DNA from 2 places in the Thalassotalea insulae genome. Region 1 is predicted to be linked to the other one. Evidence: predicted binding sites of a transcription regulator. Region 1 holds the regulator's gene; the other holds the start of a gene.
The links. Region 1 encodes sigma-54, which starts transcription at its own class of promoters, with help from an activator protein. Its sites were predicted from a motif close to GTTGGCACGNNNNTNGNNT; they were not measured.

Region 1 (15,995 bases):
TCCCCGGCCTGTAATGTTTCTACCGACTCATCAATGAAGCCAGGTAGTAACCCGATATATTGTTCCCCTAATAATCCCGCCGTTAAAATTGAGACTGAAGTTGCCTCTGAAAAATTATTATATTGTGCGTAAATTTCCAAAGTAACCACAGGAGTATAATCTTCTTCATCCAGGCTGATTTTACTAACCCGTCCAACGACAACCCCACCGACTTTAATCGGAGAACGTACTTTTAAACCACCAATATTATCGAACTTTGCATAAAGGTTGTAGGTTTCACCATTACCAGAAATACCACTATCAGCAACTTTTAACGAAAGCATAAGCAATGCTACGATACCAATAGCAGCAAACAATCCAACCAATAATTCAACTTTTTTTGACACCATGTCATCCACCAAGTACTAAAAACTAAAACTTAAAAACATTACAAAACCAATTATTTTGTAAACATCAATGCCGTTAAAATAAAATCTAACCCTAACACTAATAGTGACGACTGCACTACAGTTGCGGTTGTTGCCCGGCTGATACCTTCAGAGGTTGCTTCACAATCATATCCCTTATAAACCGCAATCCAAGTAACGACAAAGGCAAAAACCACACTTTTTATCACCCCATTTAAAACATCATCTTGAAATGAGACTTGTGACTGCATCACCGACCAAAAGGTGCCACTATCAACGCCAAGCCAGTCGACACCAACTAAATGCGCCCCTAAAATTCCTACCGCAGAAAATATCGCCGCCAGCAAGGGTAAAGAGATAAAACCCGCCCAAAAACGTGGCGCTATCACTCGACGCAATGGATCAACGGCCATCATTTCTAAGCTGGATAACTGCTCTGTTGCTTTCATTAAACCAATTTCTGCCGTTAATGCTGAACCAGCACGTCCAGCAAATAATAGCGCAGCAACCACAGGTCCAAGTTCGCGCAATAACGACAAGGCTACCATTGGACCAAGGCTTGCTTCAGCACCATAACCGACCAAAATAGTATAGCCTTGAAGCGCCAGCACCATACCAATAAAAGTACCGGAAACGATAATAATAATGAGCGATAAAACCCCAACGGAATATAATTGATTAATCAGCAGCGGTATGCCTTTACGAGGGTTAGGCATATGTAGCAATGCCGACATTAACATCAAGATCGCTCGTCCTAACGCACTGGTACGCTCGATTACTTTACGCCCTAACAAAGTCAACGAATTTACTATCATGCGTTTTTACCTAATAATTCATCTTGATATGGAGCTGATTTGAAATGAAACGGTACCGGACCATCCGCTTCACCTTTTACAAACTGCTGCACTAGTGGCGACTCTTGCTGCGTAATTTGTTCAGGCGTTCCCTGACCAATAATCTTCTGTTCCGCAATAATATAGATATAATCAGCGATACTCATCACTTCAGGGACATCATGAGAAACAACAACCGAAGTTAATCCTAATGCATCGTTCAACGCTTTAATCAAACGGACAATCACCCCCATCGATATTGGATCCTGACCAGCAAAAGGCTCATCGTATAAAATAAGTTCAGGATCTAAAGCGATTGCTCTTGCCAACGCTGCACGACGTGCCATACCGCCGGATAATTCACTCGGCTTTAAAAACCTGGCACCACGTAATCCCACAGCTTCCAGTTTCATTAATACCATTTTTTCAATCAAAGCTTCCGAAAGTTGTGAATGTTCACGCATCGGAAAGGCAATATTGTCGTACACCGACATATCGGTAAATAAAGCGCCACTTTGAAAAAGCATACTCATGCGTTTTCTCGCCTCATAAAGCGCCTGACGAGATAGTGTAGGAATATCTTGACCATCAAAAAGTATTCGACCAGATTCTGGCTTTAACTGACCACCAATTAAACGCAGCAAGGTAGTTTTACCTATACCACTTGGTCCCATAATCGCCGTCACTTTTCCCTTCGGGATGGTTAAACTAATATCATCATAAATGATACGTTCATCCCGTTTAAACGTCATATTTTGAATATCAACCAGAATTTCTGACATGTTTATTTTAGATCGCCGCGTTTAACTATTGTTTACAAAGAGCGAATTCTACCCTAGCAGCACCCAGACTTCATCCGAAATTAACAACTTATTATGTTTAAAATACGTAAGAAAACGTGTAAAAACGTAAAAAAGTGTAAGTTGGCAAAATATCACACCTATTGCATCGTTCACATACCACCTACTGATAGACCTGATAATTAGGAAATATTTTCTCGTTCACCATTAAAAACTATCATTCTTTAACATTTTTTGATTTTCCCCTTTTTTTTTCATCCACAACCAGCGACAATTCAGCCTCAATATTCGGAGTATTTAATGTTTGTTCAAATATTAATCTTACTAGTTTCATTAGTTACCTTAGTGTGGAGTGCTGACAAATTTGTCTTTGGTGCTTCTTCACTTGCCAGAAATGTCGGTATATCACCGATGATCATCGGTTTGACCATAGTCGCTATGGGCTCATCGGCGCCGGAAATGATGATTGCCGCCACGGCTTCATTGAACGACAATCCCAATACCGCTATAGGTAATGCTATTGGCTCCAATATTACTAATATTGCACTAGTATTAGGGATCACCGCACTACTACATCCACTTTCCGTTTCATCAAGCACGGTCAAACGCGAAATTCCGCTAATTTTGGCAATTACCGCATTAGCTTACTGGATGCTTGCCGATCACAATTTTAGTTTCACTGAAGGTTTAGTGTTACTTACCGGTTTCTTTGTTTATATTTTTACCTTGCTGTTCATCACCTTAAAACGAGCAAAAGAGCACAAAATAGACGACGCAATGATCATCGAGGCAGAGCTGGAGCTACCTGAGGCAGTTAGTACCCCTTCCGCTGTGCTCTGGCTAGTCATAGGTATAATATTACTGCCATTAAGTGCCAGCTACTTGGTTGATGCTTCTGTTTTTATCGCAAAAGCATTTGGTATTAGCGATTTAGTGATCGGTTTAACCGTTATCGCTATCGGCACAAGTTTACCTGAACTTGCCGCCAGTATTATGAGTATTGTCAAAAAAGAAGACGATCTGGCCTTAGGCAATATTATTGGCTCCAACATTTTTAATATTTTGGCGGTCTTATCACTCGCTGGCGTTATTGCACCTGGTGAAATAGACCAAGATGCCTCAGTACGCGATGCTCCTTACATGCTTGGTGTCACCTTTCTCCTATTTATTCTGTGTTTTAGTCGTCGATTTGGCAATTTCAGGATCACCCGCTTTAAAGGGTTATTATTGTTGCTGACATTTATCGCCTATCAACTGCTATTATTTAGTCAATTAAAGAACTAATAACGCTATGAAAAATTTTAAGCAATTAGCTAAACAAGTGATCACAATTGAGCAACAAGCCATTGCTGAACTCGCACAATTTATTGATGATGGTTTTGAACTAGCCTGCCAGCTAATGTTCAATTGTCAGGGGCGAGTTATCGTTATTGGCATGGGTAAATCTGGACACGTTGGCGGCAAAATAGCAGCAACATTAGCCAGTACCGGAACCCCTGCTTTTTTTGTTCATCCTGGAGAAGCCAGCCATGGCGATCTCGGCATGATCACTGCCAACGATGTGGTATTAACCATCTCAAACTCAGGTGAAACAGGTGAAGTACTGGCGATCATTCCGGTGATCAAACGTATTGGCGCAAAATTAATCGCCATGAGCAGTAATCCAAAATCGACTTTAGCAAAGTTGGCAGATACCCATGTCTGTATTAAGGTTTCTCAAGAAGCCTGCCCGTTAGGACTCGCACCGACGTCCAGCACTACAGCAACGTTAGTCATGGGAGATGCGTTAGCGGTGGCTTTACTCAACGCCAAAGAATTCACCGCCGATGACTTTGCCCTTTCTCATCCAGGCGGCAGCCTAGGTAAACGTTTGTTATTACGTTTGCAAGACATAATGCATGAAGGTGAACGCTTACCTTTGGTAACTGCGCAAGCAAAAATTAAAGAAGCATTAGTAGAGATGTCACTCAAAGGTTTGGGCATGACCGCAGTAGTTAATGACAACAACGAGCTGATCGGCCTCTTTACTGACGGTGATTTACGCCGGATATTGGATGAAAAAATTGATATTCATCAAGATGAAATAGCCTCGGTAATGACGAAGAACCCGACAGTAGCAAATAAGAATATGCTCGCTGCTCAGGCATTAAAAATTATGGAAGATAAAAAAATTAACGGTTTAATCATCACTGATGAAAATAATCAACCGATCGGTGCAATGAATATGCATGATTTACTCAAATCAGGAGTACTTTAATGGCACAGACCTTATATGGTGAAGTTGCAGATAACATTATTGCCAAAGCTAAAAAAATTAAACTCTTTGTCTGCGATATCGACGGCGTGTTTTCTGATGGTCGCATTTACTTAGGTAATAATGGTGAAGAACTCAAAGCATTTCATACCAAAGATGGTTACGGCATTAAAGCCTTAGGTGCTAGTGGCGTCGATGTAGCCGTGATCACAGGCAGACAATCTAACATTGTACAAACCCGAATGAGCGCATTAAATGTTAAACACATAGTGCAAGGAGAAGAAAATAAACTGCCAGCACTACAAAACATTATGATAAAACTGAAGCTCTCAGCAGAACAGGTTGCCTATATTGGTGACGACATGCCTGACTTTTCCTGTATGGAATTTGTAGGCTTAAGTATCGCGGTTAGTGATGCACACCCTGCCATATTATCGTGCGCCGACTACACCACTGTTACCCGAGGTGGCTTTGGTGCTGTACGAGAAAGCTGTGATCTGATCATGCAAAGTCAGGATAGTTTACAATATGCCTCAGGCGCCAGTATATGAATAAAACCAATACGCTGGCACTCCTATTTTTCCTCGCTTCTATTATCGCCTATAGCATCATAGAATGGCATCGAACTAGCGTTGGTGAAGATACGTTCATAGAAGATGACATTACGCCGGATTTTATCGCTGAATCACTAAATAGCGAAACTTTTAACCCTCAAGGAGAGTTATCCTATATTATCGATGCAGCTCGAATGGAACATTATGCCAGTTTAGCGGTCACACACTTTGAGTTCCCTAAATATACCTTATATCCAAACAATAGCGATTCTCCATGGAAAATAACTGCAAATGAAGGCACACTTTACAATAACAATAGGGTAAAATTGGAAAATCGAGTCACACTCGTTGCAACAGATAACACTAGTTTAATTCAGGAAATTAATGGAAAATATTTAGAATTGGACTTAAAAACAAATATTATTAGCTCAAACAATAAGATAGAGATTAAAGGAAAAGATTTCTTGATGACAGGCTCAGGGCTGATAGTTGACTTAAACACTAAACAAGTAACACTAACAAACCATGAAAAAACCATTTATCAACATCATCAGAAATAGCTTACTCAGTTTCGGTGTTTTTCTAGGATTAGTGAATCAAGCCTACGCAGAAAAATCGGATCTTAAGCAAGAAATTAAAATTGATGCCGCTCGTCAGGCAGCAGATCTCAAAAATAAAATCTTCAGTTATATTGATGATGTTGTCATCACTCAAGGTTCTTTGATAATTGAAGCTGATCTAGTGCAAGTACTAACTGAAGCGAAAACCGACAATAAAACCTATATTGCCAAAGGCGATCCCGCCACATTTAAACAAACATTAGAAGATGGTACGCCTATTTATCTGCAAGCCAATGAAATCAAATATCAACCAGGTAAAAATACCGTTATTATTTCCGGTAATGCCGAGTTACGTCAGGAAGGCAGTAAAGTCAGTAGTAGCATTATTACTTATAACTTTCTGACCGAACAAGTACTGGCAAATAGTGACAGCAACGAACGCGTTCAAACGGTATTACAGCCACAAGCTTTAGATAAGAAGAAAAAATGACTCGCGCTACTTTAATTGCTCAAAACCTTGCCAAATCCTATAAAGGTAGAAAAGTTGTCAAAAACGTTGGCATGAAAGTCAAAGAAGGGCAAATCGTTGGCTTACTAGGGCCAAATGGTGCCGGTAAAACCACGTCTTTTTATATGATAGTAGGTCTGGTTAACAATGACAGTGGCACTATTACCTTAAATGATGAAGATATTACTTTACTGCCAATGCATGAAAGAGCGCGTAAAGGCATAGGTTATTTACCTCAAGAAGCGTCAATCTTTCGTAAACTCACTGTCTATGAAAATATTATGGCGATTCTGCAAACCAGAAAAGAACTTTCTGAAGTGGAGCGGGAAGAACAACTCGAGCACCTGGTCGAAGAGTTTAATATTGGCCATATTACCGAAAATTTAGGCATGAGTCTTTCCGGTGGTGAACGACGCCGAGTTGAAATTGCCCGAGCATTAGCCGCAGAACCAAAATTTATTCTGTTAGATGAACCATTTGCCGGTGTCGACCCCATCTCAGTAGGAGATATAAAAAAAATTATTCTACACTTAAAGCAACGAGGCATTGGAATCTTAATCACAGACCACAATGTCAGAGAAACACTAGATGTTTGTGAGCATGCCTATATTGTCAGCCATGGCGAATTAATCGCCGAAGGCAATGCAGATCAAATTCTTGCTAATCAACAAGTAAGAGATGTATACCTTGGTGAGCAATTCACGCTATAGTTATGATATGCTCCAGAGAAGATAATGATAACAATTAACAGGAAATATATTCATTAATGCGCCCTAGTCTGCAGCTCCGAATTGGACAACAACTTACAATGACGCCACAATTGCAGCAAGCAATCAAACTGCTGCAATTATCCACATTGGATCTTCAACAGGAAATTCAGGAAGCGTTAGAAAGCAATCCTTTACTAGAGGTCGATGAATCAACTCCAAACAATCAGGAATCGCAGCCCGATCATTTAGAAGAAGCTTTTTCCGCCACAAGTTCATCACCAAACAATGACTCATCCGATGGTAGTGAAGATTCAACACCTACTGCAGATGAAATCAGCACTACAGAAGCCATGGATAAATCGGATATCCCGGAAGAATTAAATATTGATACTACCTGGGACGAATCTTTTAGTGCCGGTGTATCTAGTTCAGGCGTAGGCGTTGCTTCTGAAGATTATACTTACCAAGGTGAAACCACAGATTCCATTCAAGATCATCTGCGCTGGCAAATGGAACTTACACCTTTTAGTGAAACAGATTTAGCCATTGCCACGGCTATTATTGACGCCATCGATGATGCTGGTTACTTAACGGTAACGGCAGAAGACATTTTAGAATCTCTTGGCCATGAAGGCGTAGAATTAGACGAAGTGGAAGCCGTACTCAAGCGCATTAACATGTTTGATCCCGTTGGTGTCGGTGCTCGCTCGATCCCTGAGTGCTTATTGATCCAACTGAATCAGTTTGATAAAAGTACGCCTTGGCTAGCAGAAAGCAAGCAGATCATTACTGAGCATATAGATTTATTAGGTAACCGTGATTATCGACAAATCATGCGTAAAACCCGCTTGAAAGAAGATCAATTGCGAGAAGTCATTAAACTCATTCAATCATTAGATCCTCGTCCTGGCGACAGTGTTATTAAAAGCGAAGAGCAATACGTTATTCCAGACGTCTCGGTCGAGAAGAAAAACGGTCGTTGGGTAGTTGAACTTAATCCAGATACAGCACCTAAACTTTCTGTTAATCAACAATATGCTTCAATGGCACGTTCAATGAAGTCATCCAGTGACAGCCAGTTTATTCGCTCTAACCTGCAGGAAGCGAAATGGTTTATTAAAAGTCTGGAGAGCAGAAACGATACCTTATTAAAAGTTTCCAATTGCATAGTACAACGTCAGCAAGGCTTTTTTGAACACGGCCCAGAAGCCATGCGCCCTATGGTACTAAATGACATTGCCGAAGCTGTTGATATGCATGAATCGACCATTTCCCGTGTAACTACCCAAAAATACATGCATACCCCAAGAGGGATTTTTGAACTGAAATATTTTTTCTCCAGCCATGTCAGTACCGAAAATGGCGGAGAGTGCTCTTCTACTGCAATTCGCGCGTTAATCAAAAAACTCGTGGCAGCAGAAATTCCAGCTAAGCCATTAAGCGATAGTAAAATGGCAGAATTATTAGCTGAACAAGGTATCAACGTTGCTCGTCGCACTATAGCCAAATATCGTGAATCTTTGTCTATTCCTCCGTCGAACCAACGTAAGAGTCTTCTTTAATTAACAATAAGGATTTAAGCTTATGCAAATTAATCTTGCCGGTCACCATGTAGAAATTACCGACTCATTACGCGAATCTGTTCATAGCAAGTTTGCAAAGCTAGAACGACATTTTGATCATATTAATAATGTCCATGTCGTGCTAACCGTAGAAAAACTAAATCAAATCGCCGAAGCAACCGTGCATTTAAACGGTAACGAAATACACGCTAAAGCTGAAAATGGTGACATGTATGTCTCTATTGATGCCTTAGTCAGTAAACTGGATAAACAAGTATTAAAATATAAGGGTAAGCTTAATCAGCACTAACCCATTCTTTATGTCAAATTCGAAAGAACCTTATGAATTTATCTGACATCATTACTCAGGACTGCACCATGTGTGCAGTTCCTGCTACTAGCAAAAAGAAAATGCTAGAAACGCTGTGTGAAAAAGCAGCAGCCTCCAACACTCACTACAACACTTATCAGTTACTTGAAAGTTTATTGGTCAGAGAGAAAATGGGCTCAACCGGCATAGGTAACGGTATTGCGATTCCACATGGACGATTACCACACGGAGAGCAAGTGATTGCTATCGTGGCAACATCAGCAAATCCCATTGCCTTTGACGCCATAGATAACCGCCCGGTCGACATTTTTATCGCGCTATTTGTACCTGAAGAACATTGCCAGCAACACCTATCGACATTACAAAGTATTGCAAAAATCTTTAGTAATAAACAGGTATGCAAACAGGCAAGAAAGTGTCAAAGTAATGCCGAATTATATCAGTTAATCAAAGACAACTGTTAACACGGCTAAAAGGAAATCAATATTAATGAAACTCACGATTGTCAGTGGCCGTTCTGGCTCTGGTAAAACTGTAGCTCTTCGCGTTCTAGAAGATTTAGGTTACTACTGCGTTGACAACATTCCAGTAAATTTACTGCCAGCATTAACTCATACGGTGATCAACGACTATGAAACAGTCGCAGTAAGCCTTGATGTTCGCAACCTGCCGGCAGAACCAAGTGATGTTTCAGAGATCATAGATTATCTCCCTAGTGCCGTAGAACTAAGTATCGTTTACTTAGATGCGGATGATAGCGACCTGATCAGACGATTCAGTGAAACGCGCCGACTACATCCGCTGATCAAACAAAATATCGCTCTTGATCAAGCTATTTCGCTGGAGAAAAAGCTTTTAGAGCCAATAGCCAGCCGCGCCAATTTATACATTAATACCAGCCAGTTAACACCACACCAGCTAGCAGATTTAATTCGCGAACGCATTTTGGGTAAAACCACAGGAAACATGGTAGTGGTATTTGAGTCATTCGGCTATAAGCACGGCATCCCTAAAGACGCTGACTTTGTTTTTGATGCGCGCTTTCTTCCCAACCCTTTTTGGGAAAAAGACCTCAAGCCATATACCGGCTTAGATAAACCAGTACAGGACTTTCTTGCCAGCCAGCCAATAGTGACTAAATTTATCTGGCAAATCAATAGCTTTATGATGACTTGGCTACCACATTTAGAGCGAAATAATCGCAGTTATATTACTATCGCTATCGGCTGTACTGGTGGTAAACACCGCTCTGTATACATAGCAGAATTGCTCGCAGCCAACCTGAAAAAAGATCGCAAAGATGTTCAGGCCCGTCACCGAGATTTACAAGTCAAAAGTACCTGATGTAAGGCAAGTAAATGACAAAACGCTTACAACAATCATTAACTATCTCGAATAAACTTGGTTTGCACGCCAGAGCCGCCACTAAACTAGCCCAATTGAGCCAAAAATTTGATGCCAAAGTCATCATTGAACTAGATAATAACCAAGCAGAAGCTACCAGTATTATGGGCTTAATGCTATTAGCCGGCGGACAAGGGAAAACGGTTACTATCATCACCGAAGGCCAGGATGCCGAACAAGCATTAGCCGACGTCTGTCAATTATTCACCGATAAATTTGATGAAGGTGAATAATTTTAGCACCGACAATCAGCTTCAAGATAAAACTTTTCAGATAAACTAATAAAAAAGCTGATAAAACCAGTAAGTTGAGATAGACTTACACTCACTGGGCAACCAATAATTATTCGACGAGTTTCGTAATTTCGGCCCAGTTTTTCAATTTTCGAATTTCGTTTTATAACGGCACAGGATAGCAATATATGCCGGAAATTTCAGAGCAAGAATACAGCCAACAACGCCTACAACAAGTCAATGAAGCACTTGGTAGCGGTATGTTTGTCTATGTTCGTAAGTTATTACAAAACATGCCCGCCTATGATCTCGCTCTGATCTTAGAATCTTCCCCGACAAAAAGCCGTACTATCTTATGGCAACTCATCGATCACGATCATCATGGTGAAGTCTTAGAAGAACTGAATGAAGAAGTTCGTAAAGGCATACTGAAAAATATTCGTCCGGAAAAACTAGCCGCTGTTGCCGAAGGCATGGATGTCGATGATCTGGCAGAAGTATTACGTACCTTGCCAGACAGTGTTTATCGGGAAGTGCTAAACTCGATGGACTCTCAGGACAGAAGTCGGGTAGAAACCGCGTTATCTTATGAAGAAGATACCGCCGGTGGTATCATGAATACCGATACCATGACTATCAGACCAGATGTCACCGTTGATGTGGTATTACGTTATTTACGCCTTAAAGGCGAACTACCGGAAGCTACAGATTCATTTTATGTCGTCGATCGTCAAGATCACTTTATCGGTGCGGTTTCACTGACCGCAATAGTAACCAGCAAGCCAGAAGAAGTTATTTCCAGCTTAATCGACGAAGAAATCACCGCTATCAATGTCGAGATGCCAGAAACCGAAGTCGCACAGCTATTTGAACGTTACGACTGGGTCTCTGCGCCGGTTATCGATGAAGAAAAACACTTACTCGGCCGTATTACTATTGATGATGTCGTTGATATTATTCGGGAAGAAGCAGAACACTCGATGATGAGTATGGCGGGTCTAGATGACGAAGCCGATACCTTCGCACCGATAGTAAAAAGTACTCAACAGCGCTCAATCTGGCTAGGTGTCAACCTAGTTACCGCCTTAATGGCGGTTGCCGTTTCCAGCATGTTTGAAGAAATTCTTGGTCAGTTAGCCATTCTCGCGATTTTAAATACTCTGGTACCCAGTATGGGCGGCGTAGCTGGCAATCAAACATTAACTCTGGTGATCCGCGGTATTGCTTTGGGTCACGTCGGCGAAAGTAACTCAAAAGCATTACTTTATAAAGAATTAGCGGTTGGTTTTCTCAACGGTATTATCTGGGCGTTATTAATCGCTACCGTGGTCGCGCTATGGAAGCAAGATATGGTGTTAGGTGGGGTCATTGCCTTTGCCATGCTAATGAATTTAACTGCGGCGGGTATTGCTGGAGTTAGTATTCCATTAATCTTAAAGAAAATGGATATAGATCCAGCGCTTGCTGGTAGCGTAATTTTAACCACTATTACTGATGTCGTCGGTATTTTTGCTTTTCTTGGCACCGCCACTTTATTTTTAGGAACTTAACAAATACTTGCGCTAAGTTCCTGTAACAAGCAAGCTAGAATATACTAAGTTAATTACCAGCAATCTGCATTTGATCAACAATAATAGAGCCGGTACGAATACTGCCTTTGACGTCAGTATCACTACCAACAGCAACAATATTTTTGAACATATCCGCTAAGTTACCTGCAATAGTTACTTCTGAGACCGGATAAGCAATCTCACCATTTTCCACCCAAAAACCTGCAGCTCCGCGAGAGTAGTCACCATTAACAACATTAACCCCTTGCCCCATAAGTTCGGTCACCAATAAACCAGTACCTAACTGTTTTAGCATCTGTTGAAAATCACCGCCGTTTGCTGATACCTGCCAATTATGAATACCACCAGCATGACCTGTAGTTGTCATACCCAGTTTTCGCGCGGAATAGCTGGTTAAAAGGTAAGTTTCCAACACACCCGCTTTAATAATATCGCGGTCGACTGTGGCAACACCTTCATTATCAAACGAACTACTCGCTAATGCCTTTTTAATATGCGGTTGTTCTTCAATAGTTAAAAACTCAGGAAATATCGGTTGTCCTAACGCATCGAGTAAAAACGATGATTTTCGATATAAATTGCCACCGCTGATCGCCGCAATAAAATGGCCCCAAAAGGTATTCGCAATATCAGCACGAAACATTACTGGTACCTTAGCAGTAGCTATTTTTCTTGCATGCAAACGAGAAATCGCTTCGTTAGCAGCGTTTATACCAACCTGTTGTGGCTGCTCCAGTAAGTTAAAATCCCGATTAATAGTGTAAGCATAATCCCGCTGCATATCTTCATTTTCACTGGCTATCATCACACAGCTTAAGGTATGACGAGAGCTTGGGTAACCAACCAATTGTCCATGGCTATTGCCATAAACTTTAAAGCCTTCAAAACATGCTAAGGTCGCACCATCTGAATTAGTGATACGTTTATCACTCGATAATGCTGCATTTTCACATTCTTTAGCAATCGCAATTGCACTATCGGTTGATAATTCTTTACTATGGTATAAATCCAGATCGGGAGGCGACATTGCCAGTAACTCTTTATCTGCCAAGCCAGAAAATTCATCAACTGAGGTATATTTAGCTATATTCACAGCTGCTTGCACTGCTTGGTGTAACGCTTTGTCGGATAAATCAGCGGTTGAGGCACTCCCTTTACGTCCCTGCTGATAAACGGTAATACCAAGCGCACCATCATTGGTAAATTCAACCGTTTCAACTTCACCTAAACGAGTACTGACACTTAAGCCTTGTTGCTTGCTCATTGCCACTTCCGCGCCATCGGCACCTAAGGATTTAGCTAACGCCAATACTTCGGCAACACGACTTTCTACTTGTTCCATTTGCTTGGGAATACTGATTGAATCTGTCATTAAAATGAATATCTCTTATTTCTTGCTAGAGTGCCTAACTGAGTTTGATGTATAATGCACAATACAAGGTTAAATTATCTATTGTTATTATTATGCCCCACTCTGCGCACGATATCGATGAATTCGATGAAGATTATAAAAGTAAAACCGACTTAAAGCGTGAAATGCACGCCATGCAAGAGTTTGCTTTTAGTTTGGTGAAACTCAGTAAGCACCAGAGAAGCAAGGTGCCTTTTACTGAAGAGCTGTTGGAGTCATTAACTCTGGCAGATAAAATTAAAAATAAGCCGGAAGCGTTACGTCGCCATGTCCGTTTTATGGCTAAAGTATTAACCGAAACTGATCTGGAGCCGATTCACAAAGCGCTAGATATTATGGCGAATAAACATCAACAAGAATCTAACCGTCATCAACAACTGGCAGATTTACGTGATCAGCTACTGAATGCTGATAATCAAGTAATAGAAGAATTACTGACAGAAAATCCATCAATGGAACGCCAAAAACTGCGTCAGTTAATTCGTCAGGCCAGTAAAGAACAAAAAGCGGAAAAACCGGGCAAGTATTTTAATGAACTGCTCGCTTATCTGAAATCACATATCACAAATTAAGTATTACCCAGCCAGACCCTTAATATCTGGCTGGACATTTCGCCTTAAGCCAGCTTTCTATCCATAGTCGTCATCACTTCGCCTGCAGCCATTTCTATCACTTGATCGTCCGGCTCCATCAGCTCCAGGTGATGACTGATCATCACTACCGGCATCGTAGCCGCCAATTCTCTGATCAGGGCCATCAGGTCTTTTTTGTTAGCCTCGTCCAAGGCGGAAGTTGGTTCATCCAGCAACAACACTTTGGCCTGACGCAACAACGCACGCGCAATTGCAAAACGCTGCTTTTCGCCACCCGAGAATTGCATCGCCTGCTCTGACACCACTAACTGCAAATTCCTGTTGATGCGTTGTAACCAGCTATCTAAACCAACCACAGTTAACACTTGAAAAATCTTTTCATCACTGACCTGTGTATCTAGCCCTAATGTTAAATTATCTCTAATGGTGGCATGTAGCAGCTTAGGTTCTTGATCGACCCAGGCAAATGCCTGCCGCACCGATAATAAGTTATAGGCAGTTAAAGGTTTATCGTTGATCAGAACCTGCTCAAACGTTTCTGGATAAAAGCCCAAAAATTGATTTAACAGGCTGGATTTACCACTACCGCTCTCACCCAACAGCAGGTATAGCCCCTTACTGCCAAACCGACAATTGACCTTGTTTAAAATCGTTTTATCACCCCGGGTAAAAGTTAAATCTCTGACGGAAAAATCACTGACTTGTTCCAACATCAAAGTTGCATCACTATGCTCGCTTTTTAGCTGGCTAATGTGTGTCAACCGGCTGGCTGCCCCTGCCGCTTTATTTAAGTTACTAAAAAACATTGCCATCGCCATTAATGGAAACGCCAGACCAAACAGATACAATAAAAACGCCGTGATAGTTCCTAAGGTCATGGTGCCTTGCTTAAGCCAGTATGTGGAAAATGCCAGGATAGCTATCATGCTGATCATCAGCACTAAATTTGAAATTGGCCCGATCAGCGCCATCACCTTAGTTGCTCGCATCTCCTGGGTAAAACAGTCATCTAATAATGATTTTGACTGCCGTTGTAATTGCGCTGCCGCATTGTGCGATTTGATCAACTTGCCATAACGTAACCATTCGGTAACCTGTTTAAGTAAATTTGCTTCTGCTGTCTGGGTTGCCTTACCAATATTATTCATCATCAAGGCTATTGGCGTGATCAAGACAAAGCCGGTCAAGACACAAGTCACCAGCACTAAAGTCAGGCGCCAATCTAAGATAAACATGATGGTAACCACAGCCAGCAATGAAATAACCCCACTAAGTAAACCGATTAAGTCTTCAGCCAGTACAGATTTCACTTCTTTTGAATCGTTAACCACTCTGGCGCTGAGCTCAGCGCTATGCTCATCATCTAACGATTGACTTTCACTGTGTAAGAGCCGACCGATCAGGCTATAACGTAAACTGAAACTAACCTTATGCCCTAACCTGCCACCATACCAGCCGAGTACCGCTTCAAAAAATGCCGCGGTCAAAACAATCGCTACCAGACCAATAATGATAATATGGTCAATACCATCACTACTGATCGAGTCGACCAAATAACTGGAATAAATTGGCAAGACCAGTTCCAGTCCGGTGGCAATAATGACTAACAGTACCAAGTAACTAAAGGCTTTACGGTTAGGTTTATGCGGCGTTAATAACTGCCACAAAGATTGGGTATTATCTGGTGAATTCTTCATACATCCTCACTAAATGACTTGTTGGTCATCACAAACTTCATTTTCTGAACTATAGTGACCACCTGGTCATTTGTCAAATGACTTATTGGTCAAATATTATTTTTATGGCACAATATGCGAGTCATATATTCTTAAGGTCTGAACATCTATGTCACAGAATACAAGGTCAAAACGTGATTTAATTATGGCGACAGCCAAGTCATTATTTATTGAAAAAGGCTTTAGAGGAACCACGATAGCAGGCATTGCAGAAGCTGCAGGTATCGCTAAAGGCTCGGTATATTCCTACTTCACCAGCAAACTTGATATTGTTAAAGCGCTGTTTTTACAATCAGATGAAAAAAACCAGCTAATGGTTGAGCAACTATTGCTCAATGAAAAAAGTAAAGGTAAGGGACTGCTGGAGCAATACCTGACCACCGAGTTTCAGGAAGTTTTGAACGAACGGTCATTTATTCAGGTATTCTTAACCGATGATATGGTGATCATGGACAGTGAAGTAATGGCCGTGGTTCAGGAATGTCGGATAAACTATCATTTGTCGCAACAAAAAGTGCTGCTACAGGC
Region 2 (15,995 bases), 550 kb from region 1:
TAATAAGGAATATCAGGCTAATTGGTGGACACAAAATGAGTCACCTGCCGATAATTCAGGTCAATGGCAAGTATGGTCATTTGTGGCAAATTGCCCTTAATGCATATTGCGTTAATATCAATTGATAAATTTAAACACCTTACTTAATAGTGAGGTGTTTTTTTATATTCAAAGAAGCTTAGTCATTATTCTTCATCAAAGTTGGGTAATACGCCACTGCGGCTGTGTTCGAAAATTAAAGAAGTTTCGACCGTAGTCACTTCATCGCGTGAAGTGATGGCATTGAAAACAAATTGACGTAAGTGCTCACTATCTCTAACTGACATATGAATAAAGTAATCATAGCTGCCCCCCATATGGTAAAGACTAACAATTTCTGGCAGTTTCAATAAATCATTTCTTAATTGATTGACGATTTCCTCTGAATAGGGTTGCAAGCGAATAGCGGCAATAGCTTCAATATTACCACCGATATTTTTAAAGTTAATATCAACAAATGCACCTTTAATGATACCGTTTGATTTCATCCGCTTGACTCGCTCAAGGCAAGTCGATGGTGCTATGCCTATTTGTGCTGCAAGTTCTTTGTTAGTGATGTCTGCGTTTTTATAAAGTATGGTTAAAATTCGTAGGTCGATATCGTCTAGTTTTTTCATTACATCAGATCTTACTGGCTATTATTAAATTATTCCTTTTCATACTACACTTATTTTTGTCTGAAAAACTAGAGTTTACCGGGGAAAAATAAAATATTTTTCGAGTTTTGTTGATTTTTCCGAATTTATTACGCCTTTTTTAACTAATCGATTGCAATGACAGTTTGGCGTTTTACGATAGTTTTGTCATTAAGGTATTTTTGACATATTATGTCGTTTGTTCATTGGAATATGATTTGATTGATACTTTGTTTGATAGAAATAACTAAGGGGTGTTATGCCGATTAAAGCGATACAAGATTTTTTGAAACTAGAAGCTGCCAGCGGCATTATTTTAATGTTTGCTGCCATAGCTGCAATGTTGATTGCCAACACAGCTTTGTCTCCTTATTACGATTTGCTTTTAAGTATCCCAGTTAAAGTTGCCATTGGAAATTTTGAGATAGCGAAACCGTTATTGTTGTGGATCAACGATGGCTTAATGGCATTATTTTTCTTTTTGGTTGGTTTGGAATTAAAGCGGGAATTTCTTGAAGGTGATTTGTCTCAGCCTGGGCAAATTTCTTTGCCAGCAATTGGCGCTATCGGCGGTATGCTAGTGCCTGCGATGTGTTACGCTTTATTTAATTATCAGGATAGTGACGCGTTAAATGGCTGGGCGATTCCAACAGCTACGGATATAGCATTTGCTTTAGGTATTTTGGCGATACTTGGCTCAAAAGTGCCGCTACAGTTAAAAGTGTTTTTAACTTCATTGGCGATATTTGATGATCTTGGTGCCATTATTGTCATTGCAATTTTCTATACTGAACAGTTGTCGTTAACTTCATTGTTATTTTCGTTAGCCATGATAATTATTTTGTTTGGCTTCAATCGAAAAGGCGTTACCAGCACAGCTCCTTATATTTTTATTGGCATCATACTATGGGTCGCGGTATTAAAATCTGGCGTTCATGCCACGTTAGCAGGCGTTGTACTGGCATTGTTTATTCCGATGAAAGGCAAAGCAGAGCATGAGTCACCATTAAAGTCATTAGAGCATAATTTGCATTCACTGGTTGCTTTTATCATTCTACCTATATTTGCCTTTGCCAATGCCGGGATTAGTTTAACCGGTGTTGGTATCGAACAAGTGTTAGCACCTGTACCACTAGGCATTATTTTAGGATTAGTACTAGGTAAACAGCTTGGCGTGTTTGGCTTTTGTTTTATCGCGATAAAACTAGGATTGGCTAAGTTACCCGCAAAGGTTAATTGGCCGCTACTCTATGGCGTTGCGACTTTATGTGGTGTTGGATTTACGATGAGCTTATTTATTGGTTCATTAGCGTTTGAGCAAAGCAGTGCGTCACCACTTTTTCAGGACCGACTAGGTATAGTTATTGGCTCATTGATTTCTGGTATCTTAGGCTATGTGATATTACGTCAAGCATTGAAGAAAATGCCGGATGAGTAGTGAGTGCTAAGTTATAAAAATGGCGATGTTATTATCGCCATTTTTCGTTAGAATACGCGAAAATTATTGTCGCTGTTTAATGATGATGCACTGTTACTCTGATCTTATTCATTTATTTGAACAAACGTTTTACCTGGAATATAACACTAAGTTAGTGAAAGGGGGTGATGAGCCGATCTATTTACCGGCTAATGAGTTGTGCCCTTATCATCAGATTGTCTTTGCTCACGGCTATTTTGCCAGTGCCTTACATGAAATCGCTCACTGGTGCCTAGCCGGGGCCGCACGTCGTTTACTGGAAGACTTTGGCTATTGGTACGTTCCTGATGGTCGCACTGCTGAACAGCAACAAGTGTTCGAACAAGTTGAAATTAAACCGCAAGCAATAGAATGGTCATTTTGTGTAGCGGCAAACAAAAGCTTTAATGTCTCGGCAGATAACTTGAGCGGTGAAGCCGGTGATACAACGAATTTTAAGCGTAATGTTCATTCTCAGGTGCAATATTATTTGCAGCATGGTTTCCCGCCAAGGGCGCAAAAATTTATTCAAGTACTAGCGAGTTTTTATCAAGTGAGTTTGCCGCTCTCTATTGGGCAATTTACTTTAGATTGCGTAACTAATGATAAAGAATTAGATGATAAGGAAATAGTTGCAGATGTTTAAATTGGGATTTGTTGTTAACCCAATCGCAGGCATAGGTGGTAGTGTCGCCTTAAAAGGCAGTGATGGTGAAGGTATTGCTCAGCAAGCAAAGGCATTAGGTGCCGAGGCGAAAGCTAATTCTAGAGCGGCTCTAGCACTGGAAGTGTTATTACCTTATCAGCAACAGATCACTGTCTATTGTGCCAATGGGTTGATGGGAGAGCAAACAGCGAATGAACTCGGTTTTAATACTGAGGTGATATATCACAGCAAGTCTGAGCAAACTACGCCACAGGATACTGAAAATGCGGTTGCTGCGTTAATCTCACAGGGAGTCGATTTATTATTGTTTGCTGGCGGTGACGGCACGGCGAGAAACATTTGTCATAAAGTTGGTGATAGTTTTCCTGTTTTAGGTATTCCAGCTGGCTGTAAAATTCATTCGGGCGTTTATGCCGTAACACCAAAGGCTGCGGGGCGCGTGGTTGAGTTAATGGTGACTAATCAGTTAGTGACGTTGACCGAAGCCGATGTTATGGATATCGATGAGTCTTTATTTCGCCAAGGCGTGGTTAAAGCCAAGCGATATGGCGAAATGCAGATCCCTGCTGAACTGCGTTATGTGCAGGCGGTGAAATCTGGTGGTAAAGAATCAGATGAATTAGTATTGCAGGATATTGCCGCAGATGTCATTAATCAGATGGATGAACAGCTATTTATTATTGGTTCAGGCTCTACTACTGCATTTTTGATGGAAGAATTAGCATTAGATAACACCTTACTTGGCGTGGATCTGGTACAAGATCAGGAATTAATTGCCAGTGATGTCATTGAATCTCAGTTATGGCAGGCGATCCAGGATAATGCTGAAAACGGAGTCAAGTTAGTGATCACCTTAATTGGTGGTCAGGGACATATTTTTGGGCGTGGCAATCAGCAGCTCAGCCCTCGTATTATTAAGGCAATAGGTAAAGATAATATTATTATTATTGCGACTAAGACTAAATTGAGTGCATTAAACGCAAGACCGTTAATCGCTGATACTGGTGACAGTGCATTAGATCAGGAGTTATCAGGTTACCTACCCGTAACGACCGGATATAATGACCAAGTGCTGTACCCGGTTGCCAGTCCTCAGTGATCTTTCACCACAAAAGTTAAGGAAGTATTTTGAATTTATCAACGTTAGCAGAACTATATCAATATTTTGATGATCTAGTGCTGCAAGATTGCAGTAACGACGACTTATTTGCCAGTAGTTATATCAAAGGTTTTATTGCGCTTGCAGCAACAGAGTTTGGCGATGAAAGTCAGCCTTTGTCAAAAGCATTAGCAGCTGTGGTAAGCGAAAAATTGACAGAAGCACGTAGTGAACTTTCACCGGAAGATAAAGTGATCGTTAATAACTACTGGTCGGGAATTAACCCCCTGTTTTGTTATTGATGTGCTGCGATTTTTCGCTTAATAATATCGCGAATGATAAAGCGATTTGGTGATAAATTGAATAGCATGTCACTATCTACCGGGTAAGGTGTACCGGTGAGATCAGCCAGCAAAATATCCGCCAGTAACGGCGCGGTACATAAGCCTCTCGCCCCTAAACCGGTTAATAAATACAGGTTTTCAATTACTGGAGCTGACTGATTAATGCGCCAGTTTTTATCTTTCGCTAAATGGGCATAGCGTTTTTTATGCTGCTCAATATCAGGCATGGCGCCAACCACCGGCAGGTGATCTGGTGTCATACAACGTAATCTTGCCTTACTAGCCGTTATATCTTGTTGCTGCCAGTGATTTAGACTAGGCAGGCAACGCTGCAACATATTTAGGTTATATTGATCATCTTTGATACTGGCTTGAGTATTGTGGCTGTGCTTTTCAAATGTAGCGCCAATGCAATGAATATTATTGTGTGATGGTGTTAAATAACCTTTATGACACAATACCGTACTAAGCTTATTTATTTTTTCATTGCTTGCTAACGAGGTCACCTGACCGCGTACTGAAGTTAATGGCAATTGATTGATATAGGGAAAGTCGATGGACTCGGCACCGCCGCAAAATACCACCACCGACGCATTAATATCTCCTTTATTGGAATGTAACAGCCATTTTTTATTTTCCAATTGGGTCATGCCGTGAATATTAACTGAGGTTTTAATTTTCAGTTGATTGTTGACCGTAGCTGCTTGTAATAATTGTGTCACCAGTTCAGCTGGGGCAATCCAGCCGGCATTAGGCATAAATAATCCGCCAAAATCTAGTGCAATATTGGCTAACTCACTAGCCTGCTGCTTTGATACACTATGAATAAGTTCATCTGGCCAGGGATTATTATCAGCGAAAATTTGCTGTCTTTGTTCCAGCGCTTTTTTATAGGAAACTTCTAATAAGCCGCACCAGCGATGGCTGAATGAATAGCCTGATTTTGCCAGTGATTTATACTGTTTCAGAGCATGCCAAAACGCTTGCTGATAGAATCGGCTAATATCATCAACTTGCTGATGTAATAGTGGATAAATGGCGCCAATGGCATTACTTGAAGCTCCTTGAGCGATTGCTTTATCACGGCAATACAAGGTGACCTTGATGCCTTTTTCTGTCAGCGCATAAGCGGTGCAGGCTGACGCAATGCCGCCGCCAATAATAGTGACATGTTGTGGTTTAGCTATCTCAGTGCGCAGTTGATAACCTTTACCACTGGTTCTATTTTGCTGGTATTTTCCTACGAGTATTTCTTTCTTTTTCCCTTGATAGCCCTGTTTTTCTAGTCTAAAACCTGCTTGCTGTAATCCGCGGCGAATAAAACCGGCCACGGTAAAGGTACTGATAGTCGCTTGCGGTTTTGATAACCGTGCCATTTGTTGGAAAAGTTCGGGTGTCCACATCTCTGGATTTTTGGCTGGGGAAAAGCCATCGAGATACCAGGCATTAACTAAGCCCGGGGATTTTCTCGGTAATAGAATCTGTGACAGGCTGTCAGTTGCATCCCCCAGATAAATAGTCAATGCCACCTTGTTTGTCACTATGTTAACGTCTAACCGTTGGTTGAGTTGTTCGGGATAGCAATCTAGTAATATGTTGACTTCATCTGTTAATTGCTCAAAGCATCTTAGGGATTGTGCCAGTTGTTGACGTGTTAACGGGTATTTCTCTGTACTGATGAAATGTAGCTTTGGCAATTTATGCTGCTTAGCTAATTTAAGGTAAAGGTGTAAAGTCAGTAAAAAGTTCAGCCCGGTACCAAAACCGGTTTCACCTATGACAAATTCTCCTTGATTAGCGAGCAATTGCTGTTTAATTTGATTGCCATTAATAAAGACTTGCTCGCTTTGTTGAAAGCCAGACTCGGTATCAAAATAGATGTCGTCGAATTGCTCGGAATAGGGCGAACCATCTTCTTGGAAAGTTATTTTATTATCAGTGGTCACTTTATGATCTTTTTTACTAATTAGTGCTATACACAGCGAATATTTTACCTATACTTGCCAGCAATTGTCATGGTTTGAATAAATCAGTGTACAAGTGTACACTGAGCAGACCAGTATGAGGGGCAAAATTCTGTATGATACGCCCGAATTTTTTAAATTTTAGATGGTTAGTTAGATGAAACGAGTAGTGATCACCGGATTAGGTATTGTATCAAGTATCGGTAATAACGCGGAAGAAGTGTTAGCTTCATTAAAAGCTGGACGTTCAGGAATTACCAAATCAGAAAGCTTTGAAGAAAAAGGCTTACGTAGTCAGGTTTGGGGTAATCCAACGTTAAACACGAAAGATCACATCGACCGTAAAGCCATTCGTTTTATGGGGGATGCTGCAGGGTATGCTTATGTTGCTATGCAAGAAGCCATTGACGATGCAAAATTAACAGAAGAACAAGTGTCTAATTTCCGTACCGGTATTGTTGCTGGCTCTGGTGGTGCTTCATCAGATAATGTCGTAAAAGCTGCCGACACGTTACGTGAAAAAGGCGTAAAACGTGTTGGTCCTTATGCAGTACCAAAAACTATGTCTAGCACTTGTTCTGCTTGTTTAGCGACGCCGTTTAAAATCAAAGGGGTAAATTATTCAATCAGCTCAGCTTGTGCCACCAGTGCTCATTGTATTGGCCATGCTGCGGAACTTATCCAATTAGGTAAACAAGATATTGTTTTTGCTGGTGGTGGCGAAGAAGTAGATTGGTCATTAGCGATGATGTTTGACGCTATGGGGGCATTATCTACTCAGTATAACGATACACCTGACAAAGCGTCTCGTACTTACGATGCTGACCGCGATGGTTTTGTTATTTCTGGCGGCGGCGGTATGGTGGTTGTCGAAGAACTTGAACACGCTTTGGCTCGTGGCGCGCATATTTATGCTGAAATTGTTGGTTATGGTGCGACTTCTGACGGCTATGACATGGTAGCCCCAAGCGGGGAAGGTGCGGTACGTTGTATGCAGCAAGCGATGCATGGTGTTGAAGGAAAAATTGATTATCTTAATACACACGGTACGTCTACCCCAGTTGGTGATGTTAAAGAATTAGGGGCCATTCAGGAATTATTCGGTAATGATTCACCAGCGATCAGTGCCACTAAAGCAATGACAGGTCATGCTTTAGGTGCTGCCGGGGTTCATGAAGCCATTTATTCATTATTAATGATGGAAAACAACTTTATTGCACCATCGATTAATATTGAAACGTTAGATGAGCAGGCCCAAGGGCTTGATATTGTTTCTGAAACTCGTGAAGCGGAGTTAGATTTAGTGATGTCTAACAGCTTTGGTTTTGGTGGTACTAACGCGACCTTAGTAATGAAAAAATACAAATAACCGTTAGCGGTCTGTATAAAAGCCGTTAACTTACGTTAACGGCTTTTTTTATGTACAGGATGTACGGTATAACGTGGGTTCATGGATGAATAGGAACGTATATGTACAGGATGTACGGTATAACGTGGGTTCATGGATGAACAGGAGCGTATATGTACAGGGTGCATGGACGCGGAGGTAGAGAGAAGCAAGATGCCAGACCTGATAATGTACGGTCGTTTTTTTTGTTCCAGAGAAAACCTAGCTATCGATGAGCGTGTAGAAATACCATCGTTTTTTGGGTGATCTGCAACCTGTGTTTGATAATTAATATATAAAAGTCATAAAGTTAATGAAAATCTTTTTCGATGAAAATATGCCGTTTGCCCGTGAATTTTTTAGTGACTTTGGCGAACTAACGGCATTTGCCGGCAGAACCTTGACCACAGAGCAAGTTGCAGAGGCTGACGTGCTGTTAGTTCGTTCTATTACTGAGGTCAATCAAAGCTTATTAGCGGCGAATAATAAACTACAATTCGTTGGCACAGCGACCATAGGTGTCGATCATATTGATCAACATTATTTACGGCAGCGCGGCATTAACTTTAGTGCTGCACCGGGTTGTAATGCGATTTCAGTTGCTGAATATGTGTTATCGTCATTAGTGGTGTTGGCAGAGCGTTATCAACTAGTATTGCAAGACCTGACGGTGGGTATTATTGGCGCGGGTAATACCGGGAGCAGATTAAGCGAAAAGCTAGATGCTATTGGAGTAAATTATCTATTATGTGATCCATTACTAGCGCAAAATGACAATGACCAAAGGGAATTCGTTGCGTTAGAGCAGGCATTAGCGTGTGATGTTATTTCGCTGCATGTTCCTAAAACTACGTCGGGTGATTATCCAACTTATCATTTACTAAATGAGCAGCGACTTTCACAACTTTCTTCTAAACAGATATTAATTAATGCCTGCCGAGGGGAAGTCACAGATAACCAAGCCTTGTTGAAAATGAAACAGCGGGGACATGGAGTAAAATTGGTGCTCGATGTTTGGGAAAACGAACCGCAAATTTTAACTGAGCTGATCTCCTACTGTGAGATAACAACTGCACATATTGCTGGTTATAGTTTGGAAGGCAAAGCGCGTGGTACGGAAATGCTCTATCAGGCATTATCTCGTTTATTAAATAAACCTGTTGAAAAGTCGCTGACGGATTTTTTACCTGATTCTGGAATAAGTCATATTGAAATAAACCAAGGATTTGACGAAATTTTACTAAACCAACTGGTTAAAATGGTTTACGATGTCAGGCGCGATGACGCGTTATTTCGTCAGCAAATAGGTCATCAACAGGAAACTGCACTAGCGTTTGATCTTTTACGTAAAACTTACCCTGCTCGCAGGGAGTTTTCATCGGTTAACGTTAGCAGCAATCAACAGCACCAGTCGGCATTTGCACATCGGCTTGGTTTCGGTAATTTACGGTAATTTAACAAGTTAAAATTGAGAGAAGGGCATGGCACAGAAATTTGATGTTTGCGTATTAGGAGCAACAGGATTGGTTGGTAAAACCATTATGGAAATTCTTGAGCAACGAGATTTTCCTGTGAATAAACTTTACCCGTTAGCGAGCGCTCGCTCAGCTGGTGAAACGATTGAGTTTAATGGTGAAACCATCGAAGTGATTGATGCTGATACCTTTGATTTTAGCTTAGCTCAAATAGGATTTTTCTCTGCTGGTGGTAGCATTTCGGCAAAGTTTGCGCCAATTGCAGGTGATGCTGGCTGTATTGTTATCGATAATACCTCAGAATTTCGTTACGAAGCAGATGTGCCTCTAGTGGTGCCAGAAGTTAATCCACAGGCATTAGCGGAATATCGTAATCGTAATATTATTGCTAATCCAAACTGTTCAACCATTCAGATGATGGTGGCATTAAAACCGATTTATGATGCAGTAGGTATTGAACGGGTAAATGTCAGTACCTATCAGTCGGTTTCAGGTGCCGGTAAAGAAGCGATGGATGAATTAGCGAAACAATGTGCGGATCTGTTAAGCGGTAAGCCGATTGAATCAAAAGCATTTTCTCGTCAGATCGCGTTTAATGTGATTCCGCAAATTGATGTCTTTATGGAAAATGGTTACACCAAAGAAGAAATGAAGATGGTGTGGGAAACTAAGAAAATACTCGGTGACGAGAATGTTTTAGTCAATCCTACTGCAGTTCGTGTGCCGGTATTTTTTGGCCATGGTGAAGCCTTGCATATCGAAACCAGAGAGCAAATTTCTGCAGAGCAAGTTAAAGAGCTTCTTAAGCAGGCTCCAGGGGTTGAAGTTTGTGAAAAGGATGAAGATTTTCCAACGCAAATTGGTGAAGCCAGCGGTGTTGATGCGACATTCGTCGGCCGTATTCGTGAAGATCTTAGCCATAATAATGGTATTAATATGTGGATTGTTGCCGATAACGTTCGTAAAGGCGCAGCAACTAACAGTATTCAGATCGCAGAATTATTAGTAAAAGAATATTTATCTTGATCTGTTAGAGATAAATTATCGGGTAATAGCTAAGTACTCGATTTATTAAAGAAAAATAAAAACTCGTCGTTATAGTTAACGACGAGTTTTTTTGTTATAACTGAGGTTAACTTGACAGGGAATATTATAGTCGTTTGGCTGTGATATACTTGTTTGGAATATTTTTTGCTTTGTTTTATCTGGACTTAGTTGTGCCAAACTATTGGCGTCAGATAAAAATAATTAGGAAACCTTAATGCAACGACTGTTACGCCTGTGCCTGTGGCAGGTTTTAATTATCAGTATTAGTTCTTTTAGCGCTGTCTCATGGTCTGCCGAAGAAGGTGGGATCCGTATTCGAGGTCCAAAATCCAGTGATCAATTTCCTTTTGAGCAATATGGCCCGATAACGTCAAAAGATACTTTATGGAATATTGCTTTGCAGGTGCGACCAGACCCAGCGTTTTCTGTCTATCAGGTCATGCAGGCATTATATGAAAAAAATCCACAAGCTTTTCATGATAATAACCTCAATCATTTAATTGACGGACAATACCTTAAACTACCAACGCCGCAGGAAATTGCGGCGATTAATCCACAAGTAGCGCAAAAAAAATCGGATCAAGATGATCAGGAGTGGCAAAGCAAGGTGGCGAAAACTGCAGCCTCTAAGCCTAAGGAAATAAAACCTGCCGTCGATGTAGTCAATAAGAAAGATTTAGAGCAAGCAAAAAGTGAAATTAATAATCAGCTGCAAAGTTATGATGATTCACAAAAACAACGATTAGCCACTATTCAAAATGATGTATTGGACTCGATTGATGGCCTGCAGGCGATTTTAAAAGAGAATGAAGAGTTACGTAACAAGCTAAATAGTTTTAACGATAAATTAGGCGAAATGCAGCAGGAAGTGGCAAAAGGGAAAGAAGTTGAGCTGCAGTTAATGAATACTAATGCGATGTTGCAGGCGTTATTAGATAAAGCCGAAGCTCGTGAACAAGAACGCCTATTAGAAAAACAGCGTCTAGAATTGGAAAATAACGGCTTTATTAATAGTCCTTGGTTTATTGTATTAACGTTATTGTTTACCTCTTCACTGGTTGCTGGCGGGATATTCCTGTTCTTTAGGAAGAAAAAACAAGCGAATGCTGATGCCGATACATCAGAGTTTGAGTTAGGAAAAATTGCAGCAGCTAAACCGGAAAAACAGCAAGAAAATAAGAAAGGTGAAGAGTTAACACTTGATGATGAATTGTCGTTAGACGACGAGTTATCTTTGGATGATGAATTATCGTTGGACGATGAGCTGGCGATTGATCTCGCTGAGGGTGATGACAATGATGACTTATTAGGTGGCGATATCGATTCGTTAGCTGATGAATTACTCGACGATGATGTCATACATCTCGATGACGATTTAGATGATCTGGATGATTTAGGCGATCTCGATGATCTGGAAGAAATTTCACTCGACGATGTTGATGATGCGCAGCTCGAACCAGATGAAGAACTGCTAGACGGAGAGTTAGATCAGGGAGATCTGGATTCTTTACTGTCAAATATCGATGAAGAAGTTGGTGAGCCAGAAGAAAATGATGATGAAATCGTCGAAGAGTTAGAAGGCGGTGAGCTTGATCAAAATGCGCTCGATGAATTGCTGATGGAAACCGGAAGCGATGACGCTGAGGATATTGTTGAAGTCTCAGGTGAAGAAGAGCTGACAGAGCCTGATGATATCGATGCCTTAATGGACTCTATGGCAAGCAAAGCGCCAGCCGCGGATGAAGTACCAGATAATGCAGAGCTAACCGATCCCGATGATATTGATGCCTTGATGGAATCTATGACAGGGGATTCGATGGCAGATGATAGCGCAGAACCTACAAGTGAAGCGCCAGCCGCGGATGATACCCCGGATAATGCAGAGCTAACCGATCCCGATGATATTGATGCCTTGATGGAATCTATGACAGGGGATTCGATGGCAGGAGATAGCGCAGAACCTACAAGTGAAGCGCCTGTCGCAGATGATATCCCGGATAATGCAGAGCTAACCGATCCCGATGATATTGATGCCTTGATGGAATCTATGACAGGGGATTCGATGGCAGAAGATAGCGCAGAACCTACAAGTGAAGCGCCAGCCGCGGATGAAGTTCCAGATAATGCAGAGCTAACCGATCCCGATGATATTGATGCCTTGATGGAATCTATGACAGGGGATTCGATGGCAGGAGATAGCGCAGAACCTACAAGTGAAGCGCCTGCCGCAGATGATATCCCGGATAATGCAGAGCTAACCGATCCCGATGATATTGATGCCTTGATGGAATCTATGACAGGGGATTCGATAGCAGGAGATAGCGCAGAACCTACAAGTGAAGCGCCAGCCGCGGATGATATCCCGGATAATGCAGAGCTAACCGATCCCGATGATATTGACGCCTTGATGGAATCTATGACAGGGGATTCGATGGCAGGAGATAGCGCAGAACCTACAAGTGAAGCGCCAGCCGCGGATGATATCCCGGATGATGCAGAACTGAGCGATCCCGATGATATTGACGCCTTACTCAATTCAATTAACGATGATCAGCCGGTATCTTCGGCAGCAGAACAGCGCAAAGAAGATAAAAATCTAGAGGTTAGCGACCAAAGCGAAATTGATGCGTTATTAGGAGAGGTTGAACCTAGTTCGTCTGCAACAACTGAAGATCAGGTTGAGCCGCAGGATAACCATCAGGAGTTAATTGCTAATTTTAGCGATGATTATGTTGCTCCATTTCTATCGGCAGATTTAAGCGCTATAGCTCAGCAACAAGCGACAGATACCGATGATAGTGATGATGAACCCGTTCAACAAGTGATCGATGATGATCTCGATATTGATGCACTTATTGCTGATGTTGAGCAGGGCAGTCAATCTGATGATGAGCCGTTAGATATTGGCGATGATATTTTGTCAAGTGAACAGGCACCTAGTGATGACTCGTCGACAATAGATGACAGTATTTTAGATGAAGTATCTGGTGAGTTTGATGAGTCGACATTAAGCCAGTTATTGCAGGACGAGCAGCAAGAAACCTCTGAAGATGAATTACCACCAGATTTTACCAACAGTGAAGTGTTAGCTGATTTGTTAGCGGAAGAGCAACAAACTGGTGAAGGTAAAGCTGATGATAGCGATATTTTGGAAATTAATGATATTGAACAGCTGGATAATGTAGATTTTGATGAGTTGCTGGCTAATATCGAAGAAGAAGCTCCACCTGGTAGTGATACCAGTGTTGACATAGAGAGTGATGATCAAGCACAAGAGTTTACTATTGGTGATGAGTTAGACAATGAATCAGACGTGAGCCAAGATGAACGTGATTTTATCTCGGTTGATGAATTAATTTCTGATACACAGGATGATTCAGATGAACAAACAGAACCTTATGAGCAAACTAATATTGATGTCGGATTAGGAGAGTTTCCTGAATTTACCACAGATGTTAATCAAGTTGATGTTGATGAGGAAGATGACAGTGGCGTCGCGGCTAAACTGGATTTAGCGAAAGTGTATATGGAAATAGGGGATAACGAAAATGCCGAAGTTATCTTGCAGGATGTATTAAAGCTCGGTGATTCAGAGCAGCAGCAGCAAGCACAAAAACTGCTGGATGATCTAGATTAACTGTTAATTTGTCAGTATTAAAAAAGGCCAAAGTATGACTACTTTGGCCTTTTTTAATACTGATGGTGTTACTCGCAAAATTGTAACAAATAGTGGATAATGCGCGCGGATTTTTATGCGAGTGATACCAATTAAAATAACTATTTAATTGGGATGTGTTGATGAGAGATAACGGGAGAACGAATGCGTTACGCCTTAGGTATTGAATATGATGGTAGCCAGTATTATGGTTGGCAGCGTCAGAAAAGCGTGATCAGTGTTCAGCAGACATTAGAACAAGCATTATCGAAAATTGCTGCTGAGCCGATAGAGGTCGTTTGTGCTGGGCGTACCGATACCGGAGTTAACGCGACTAATCAAGTTGTTCATTTTGATACCACTAAAGTACGTAAAGACGTAGCCTGGACGCTTGGTGTTAACACTAATTTACCCAAGGATGTTGCGGTGTCATGGTGTCAGCAAGTGACTGAGGATTTTCATGCGCGCTTTAGCGCTACCGCTCGTCGTTATCGTTATATTATTTATAACAATAATCTGCGTTCGGCTATTTTGAGTCATGGCTTGAGTTTTTGTCATTACCCGTTAAATGAACAGCTAATGCATCAAGCGGCACAATTTTTAGTGGGGCAGCATGACTTTACTTCATTTCGTACTGTACATTGTCAGTCGCATTCTCCAATCAGAACCTTATTGCATTGTAATGTTACCAGAAAAGGGGATTACATTATTATTGATGTAAAAGGCAATGCGTTTTTACACCATATGGTGCGCAATATCGCTGGCAGTTTAATGAAGGTGGGGCAAGAACTTAAGCCGATTAGCTGGATCAAGGAAGTACTGGAAGCAAAAAATCGTTGTCTGGCGGGTATCACAGCACCTGCGGCTGGGCTGTATTTTGTTGATGTTGAATATCCAGCAGAATTTGCCTTACCAAAGCGGACATTAGGACCATTATTTTTAGATTAGTTGTTTATTGTACAAAGCCCTAAATTTTTACCCGATAAAATTTTACAAAACAGACCAGTTTTTTCTATCCATAATACGTTAAAATATGGTCTAATTAGTGGTTATACTTAGATATTATAAAAATTTACAATTTAATGGCTATTTATTAGCGGTTAAATGATTCTCATGCATAGGCAAAAGTGAAATTATGAGCTGGATTGAAAAGATTCTCCCGAAAGCAAAATCGACTCAAAAACGTAATATTCCAGAAGGTGTCTGGAGCAAATGTACTTCCTGTAATGCGGTGCTTTATAAAGTTGAATTAGACCGTCAAATGTCGGTTTGTCCTAAGTGTGATCACCATATGCGCATTAGTGCCCGTAAGCGTATCGAAAGCTTTTTAGATCTTGGTGAACGTGTAGAGTTAGGAACTGAATTTGAGCCTCAGGATATTCTAAAATTCAAGGACTCTAAGCGTTATAAAGACCGGATTTCAGCGGCGCAAAAAGCAACCAATGAGAAAGATGCCTTAGTGGTAATGAAAGGTGAATTACACGGTATGCCAATTGTTGCTGCGGCATTTGAATTTGCTTTTCTAGGTGGTTCTATGGCCTCGGTAGTAGGGGCACGCTTTGTAAAAGGGGTTGAATATTGTCTCGAACATAACTTACCTTTTGTTTGTTTCTCTGCCAGTGGTGGTGCCCGAATGCAGGAAGCCTTATTTTCACTGATGCAGATGGCTAAAACCAGTGCTGCGTTGGCGAAAATGAGCGAAAAAGGCTTACCCTATATTTCAGTATTAACCGATCCTACTATGGGGGGCGTTTCTGCCAGCTTGGCAATGCTAGGCGATGTTAATGTTGCTGAGCCGAAAGCGCTTATTGGTTTCGCTGGGCCACGTGTTATTGAACAAACGGTTCGTGAAAAATTACCAGAAGGTTTCCAGCGTAGTGAGTTCTTAATCGAAAAAGGCGCAATTGACATGATAGTCGATCGCCGGGAAATGCGTGATACTTTAGCGCGCTTATTATCGAAGTTTACTGGTCAGGAATTAAAAGCAAGCTAGCGTTAACAATTACTTTATGAGCGAAATTATTAAAAGCCACTCTGAGCGTACGCTCGATGAGTGGCTTTATTATTTAGAAAGTATTCACCCAAGTGAAATTGATATGGGGCTTGAACGTATTGCTGTCGTGGCAAAGCGTTTAGCTATTGATTTGTCATTTGCTCAAGTGGTGACTGTTGCTGGTACTAATGGTAAAGGTACGACCTGTGCGTTTATCGAAAACGCCTTGTTAAT

Region 2: QQK06_RS03905 (FimV/HubP family polar landmark protein) is a predicted target of sigma-54. The motif match lies at 10,245-10,263, and genes of this name have one in related genera.

What each region holds. Positions count from the first base shown of each region.
Region 1 is NZ_BSST01000001.1:1,376,875-1,392,869, forward strand. It holds gene mlaD (outer membrane lipid asymmetry maintenance protein MlaD) at 1-389, opposite strand, end outside; gene mlaE (lipid asymmetry maintenance ABC transporter permease subunit MlaE) at 440-1,222, opposite strand; gene mlaF (phospholipid ABC transporter ATP-binding protein MlaF) at 1,219-2,022, opposite strand; gene QQK06_RS06310 (calcium/sodium antiporter) at 2,341-3,324, shown strand; gene QQK06_RS06315 (KpsF/GutQ family sugar-phosphate isomerase) at 3,332-4,297, shown strand; gene kdsC (3-deoxy-manno-octulosonate-8-phosphatase KdsC) at 4,297-4,845, shown strand; gene lptC (LPS export ABC transporter periplasmic protein LptC) at 4,842-5,408, shown strand; gene lptA (lipopolysaccharide transport periplasmic protein LptA) at 5,374-5,898, shown strand; gene lptB (LPS export ABC transporter ATP-binding protein) at 5,895-6,626, shown strand; gene QQK06_RS06340 (RNA polymerase factor sigma-54) at 6,683-8,188, shown strand; gene hpf (ribosome hibernation promoting factor) at 8,211-8,498, shown strand; gene ptsN (PTS IIA-like nitrogen regulatory protein PtsN) at 8,531-8,983, shown strand; gene rapZ (RNase adapter RapZ) at 9,009-9,863, shown strand; gene QQK06_RS06360 (HPr family phosphocarrier protein) at 9,878-10,156, shown strand; gene mgtE (magnesium transporter) at 10,345-11,706, shown strand; gene pmbA (metalloprotease PmbA) at 11,756-13,099, opposite strand; gene yjgA (ribosome biogenesis factor YjgA) at 13,192-13,710, shown strand; gene QQK06_RS06380 (ABC transporter ATP-binding protein) at 13,755-15,428, opposite strand; gene QQK06_RS06385 (TetR/AcrR family transcriptional regulator) at 15,577-15,995, shown strand, end outside.
Region 2 is NZ_BSST01000001.1:826,042-842,036, reverse strand. It holds gene QQK06_RS03955 (PKD domain-containing protein) at 1-100, shown strand, start outside; gene QQK06_RS03950 (Lrp/AsnC family transcriptional regulator) at 186-656, opposite strand; gene nhaA (Na+/H+ antiporter NhaA) at 934-2,112, shown strand; gene QQK06_RS03940 (elongation factor P hydroxylase) at 2,198-2,776, shown strand; gene QQK06_RS03935 (ATP-NAD kinase family protein) at 2,769-3,896, shown strand; gene QQK06_RS03930 (YfcL family protein) at 3,926-4,198, shown strand; gene mnmC (bifunctional tRNA (5-methylaminomethyl-2-thiouridine)(34)-methyltransferase MnmC2/FAD-dependent 5-carboxymethylaminomethyl-2-thiouridine(34) oxidoreductase MnmC1) at 4,192-6,186, opposite strand; gene fabB (beta-ketoacyl-ACP synthase I) at 6,362-7,573, shown strand; gene QQK06_RS03915 (4-phosphoerythronate dehydrogenase) at 7,905-9,044, shown strand; gene QQK06_RS03910 (aspartate-semialdehyde dehydrogenase) at 9,073-10,092, shown strand; gene QQK06_RS03905 (FimV/HubP family polar landmark protein) at 10,328-13,750, shown strand; gene truA (tRNA pseudouridine(38-40) synthase TruA) at 13,934-14,716, shown strand; gene accD (acetyl-CoA carboxylase, carboxyltransferase subunit beta) at 14,904-15,761, shown strand; gene folC (bifunctional tetrahydrofolate synthase/dihydrofolate synthase) at 15,778-15,995, shown strand, end outside.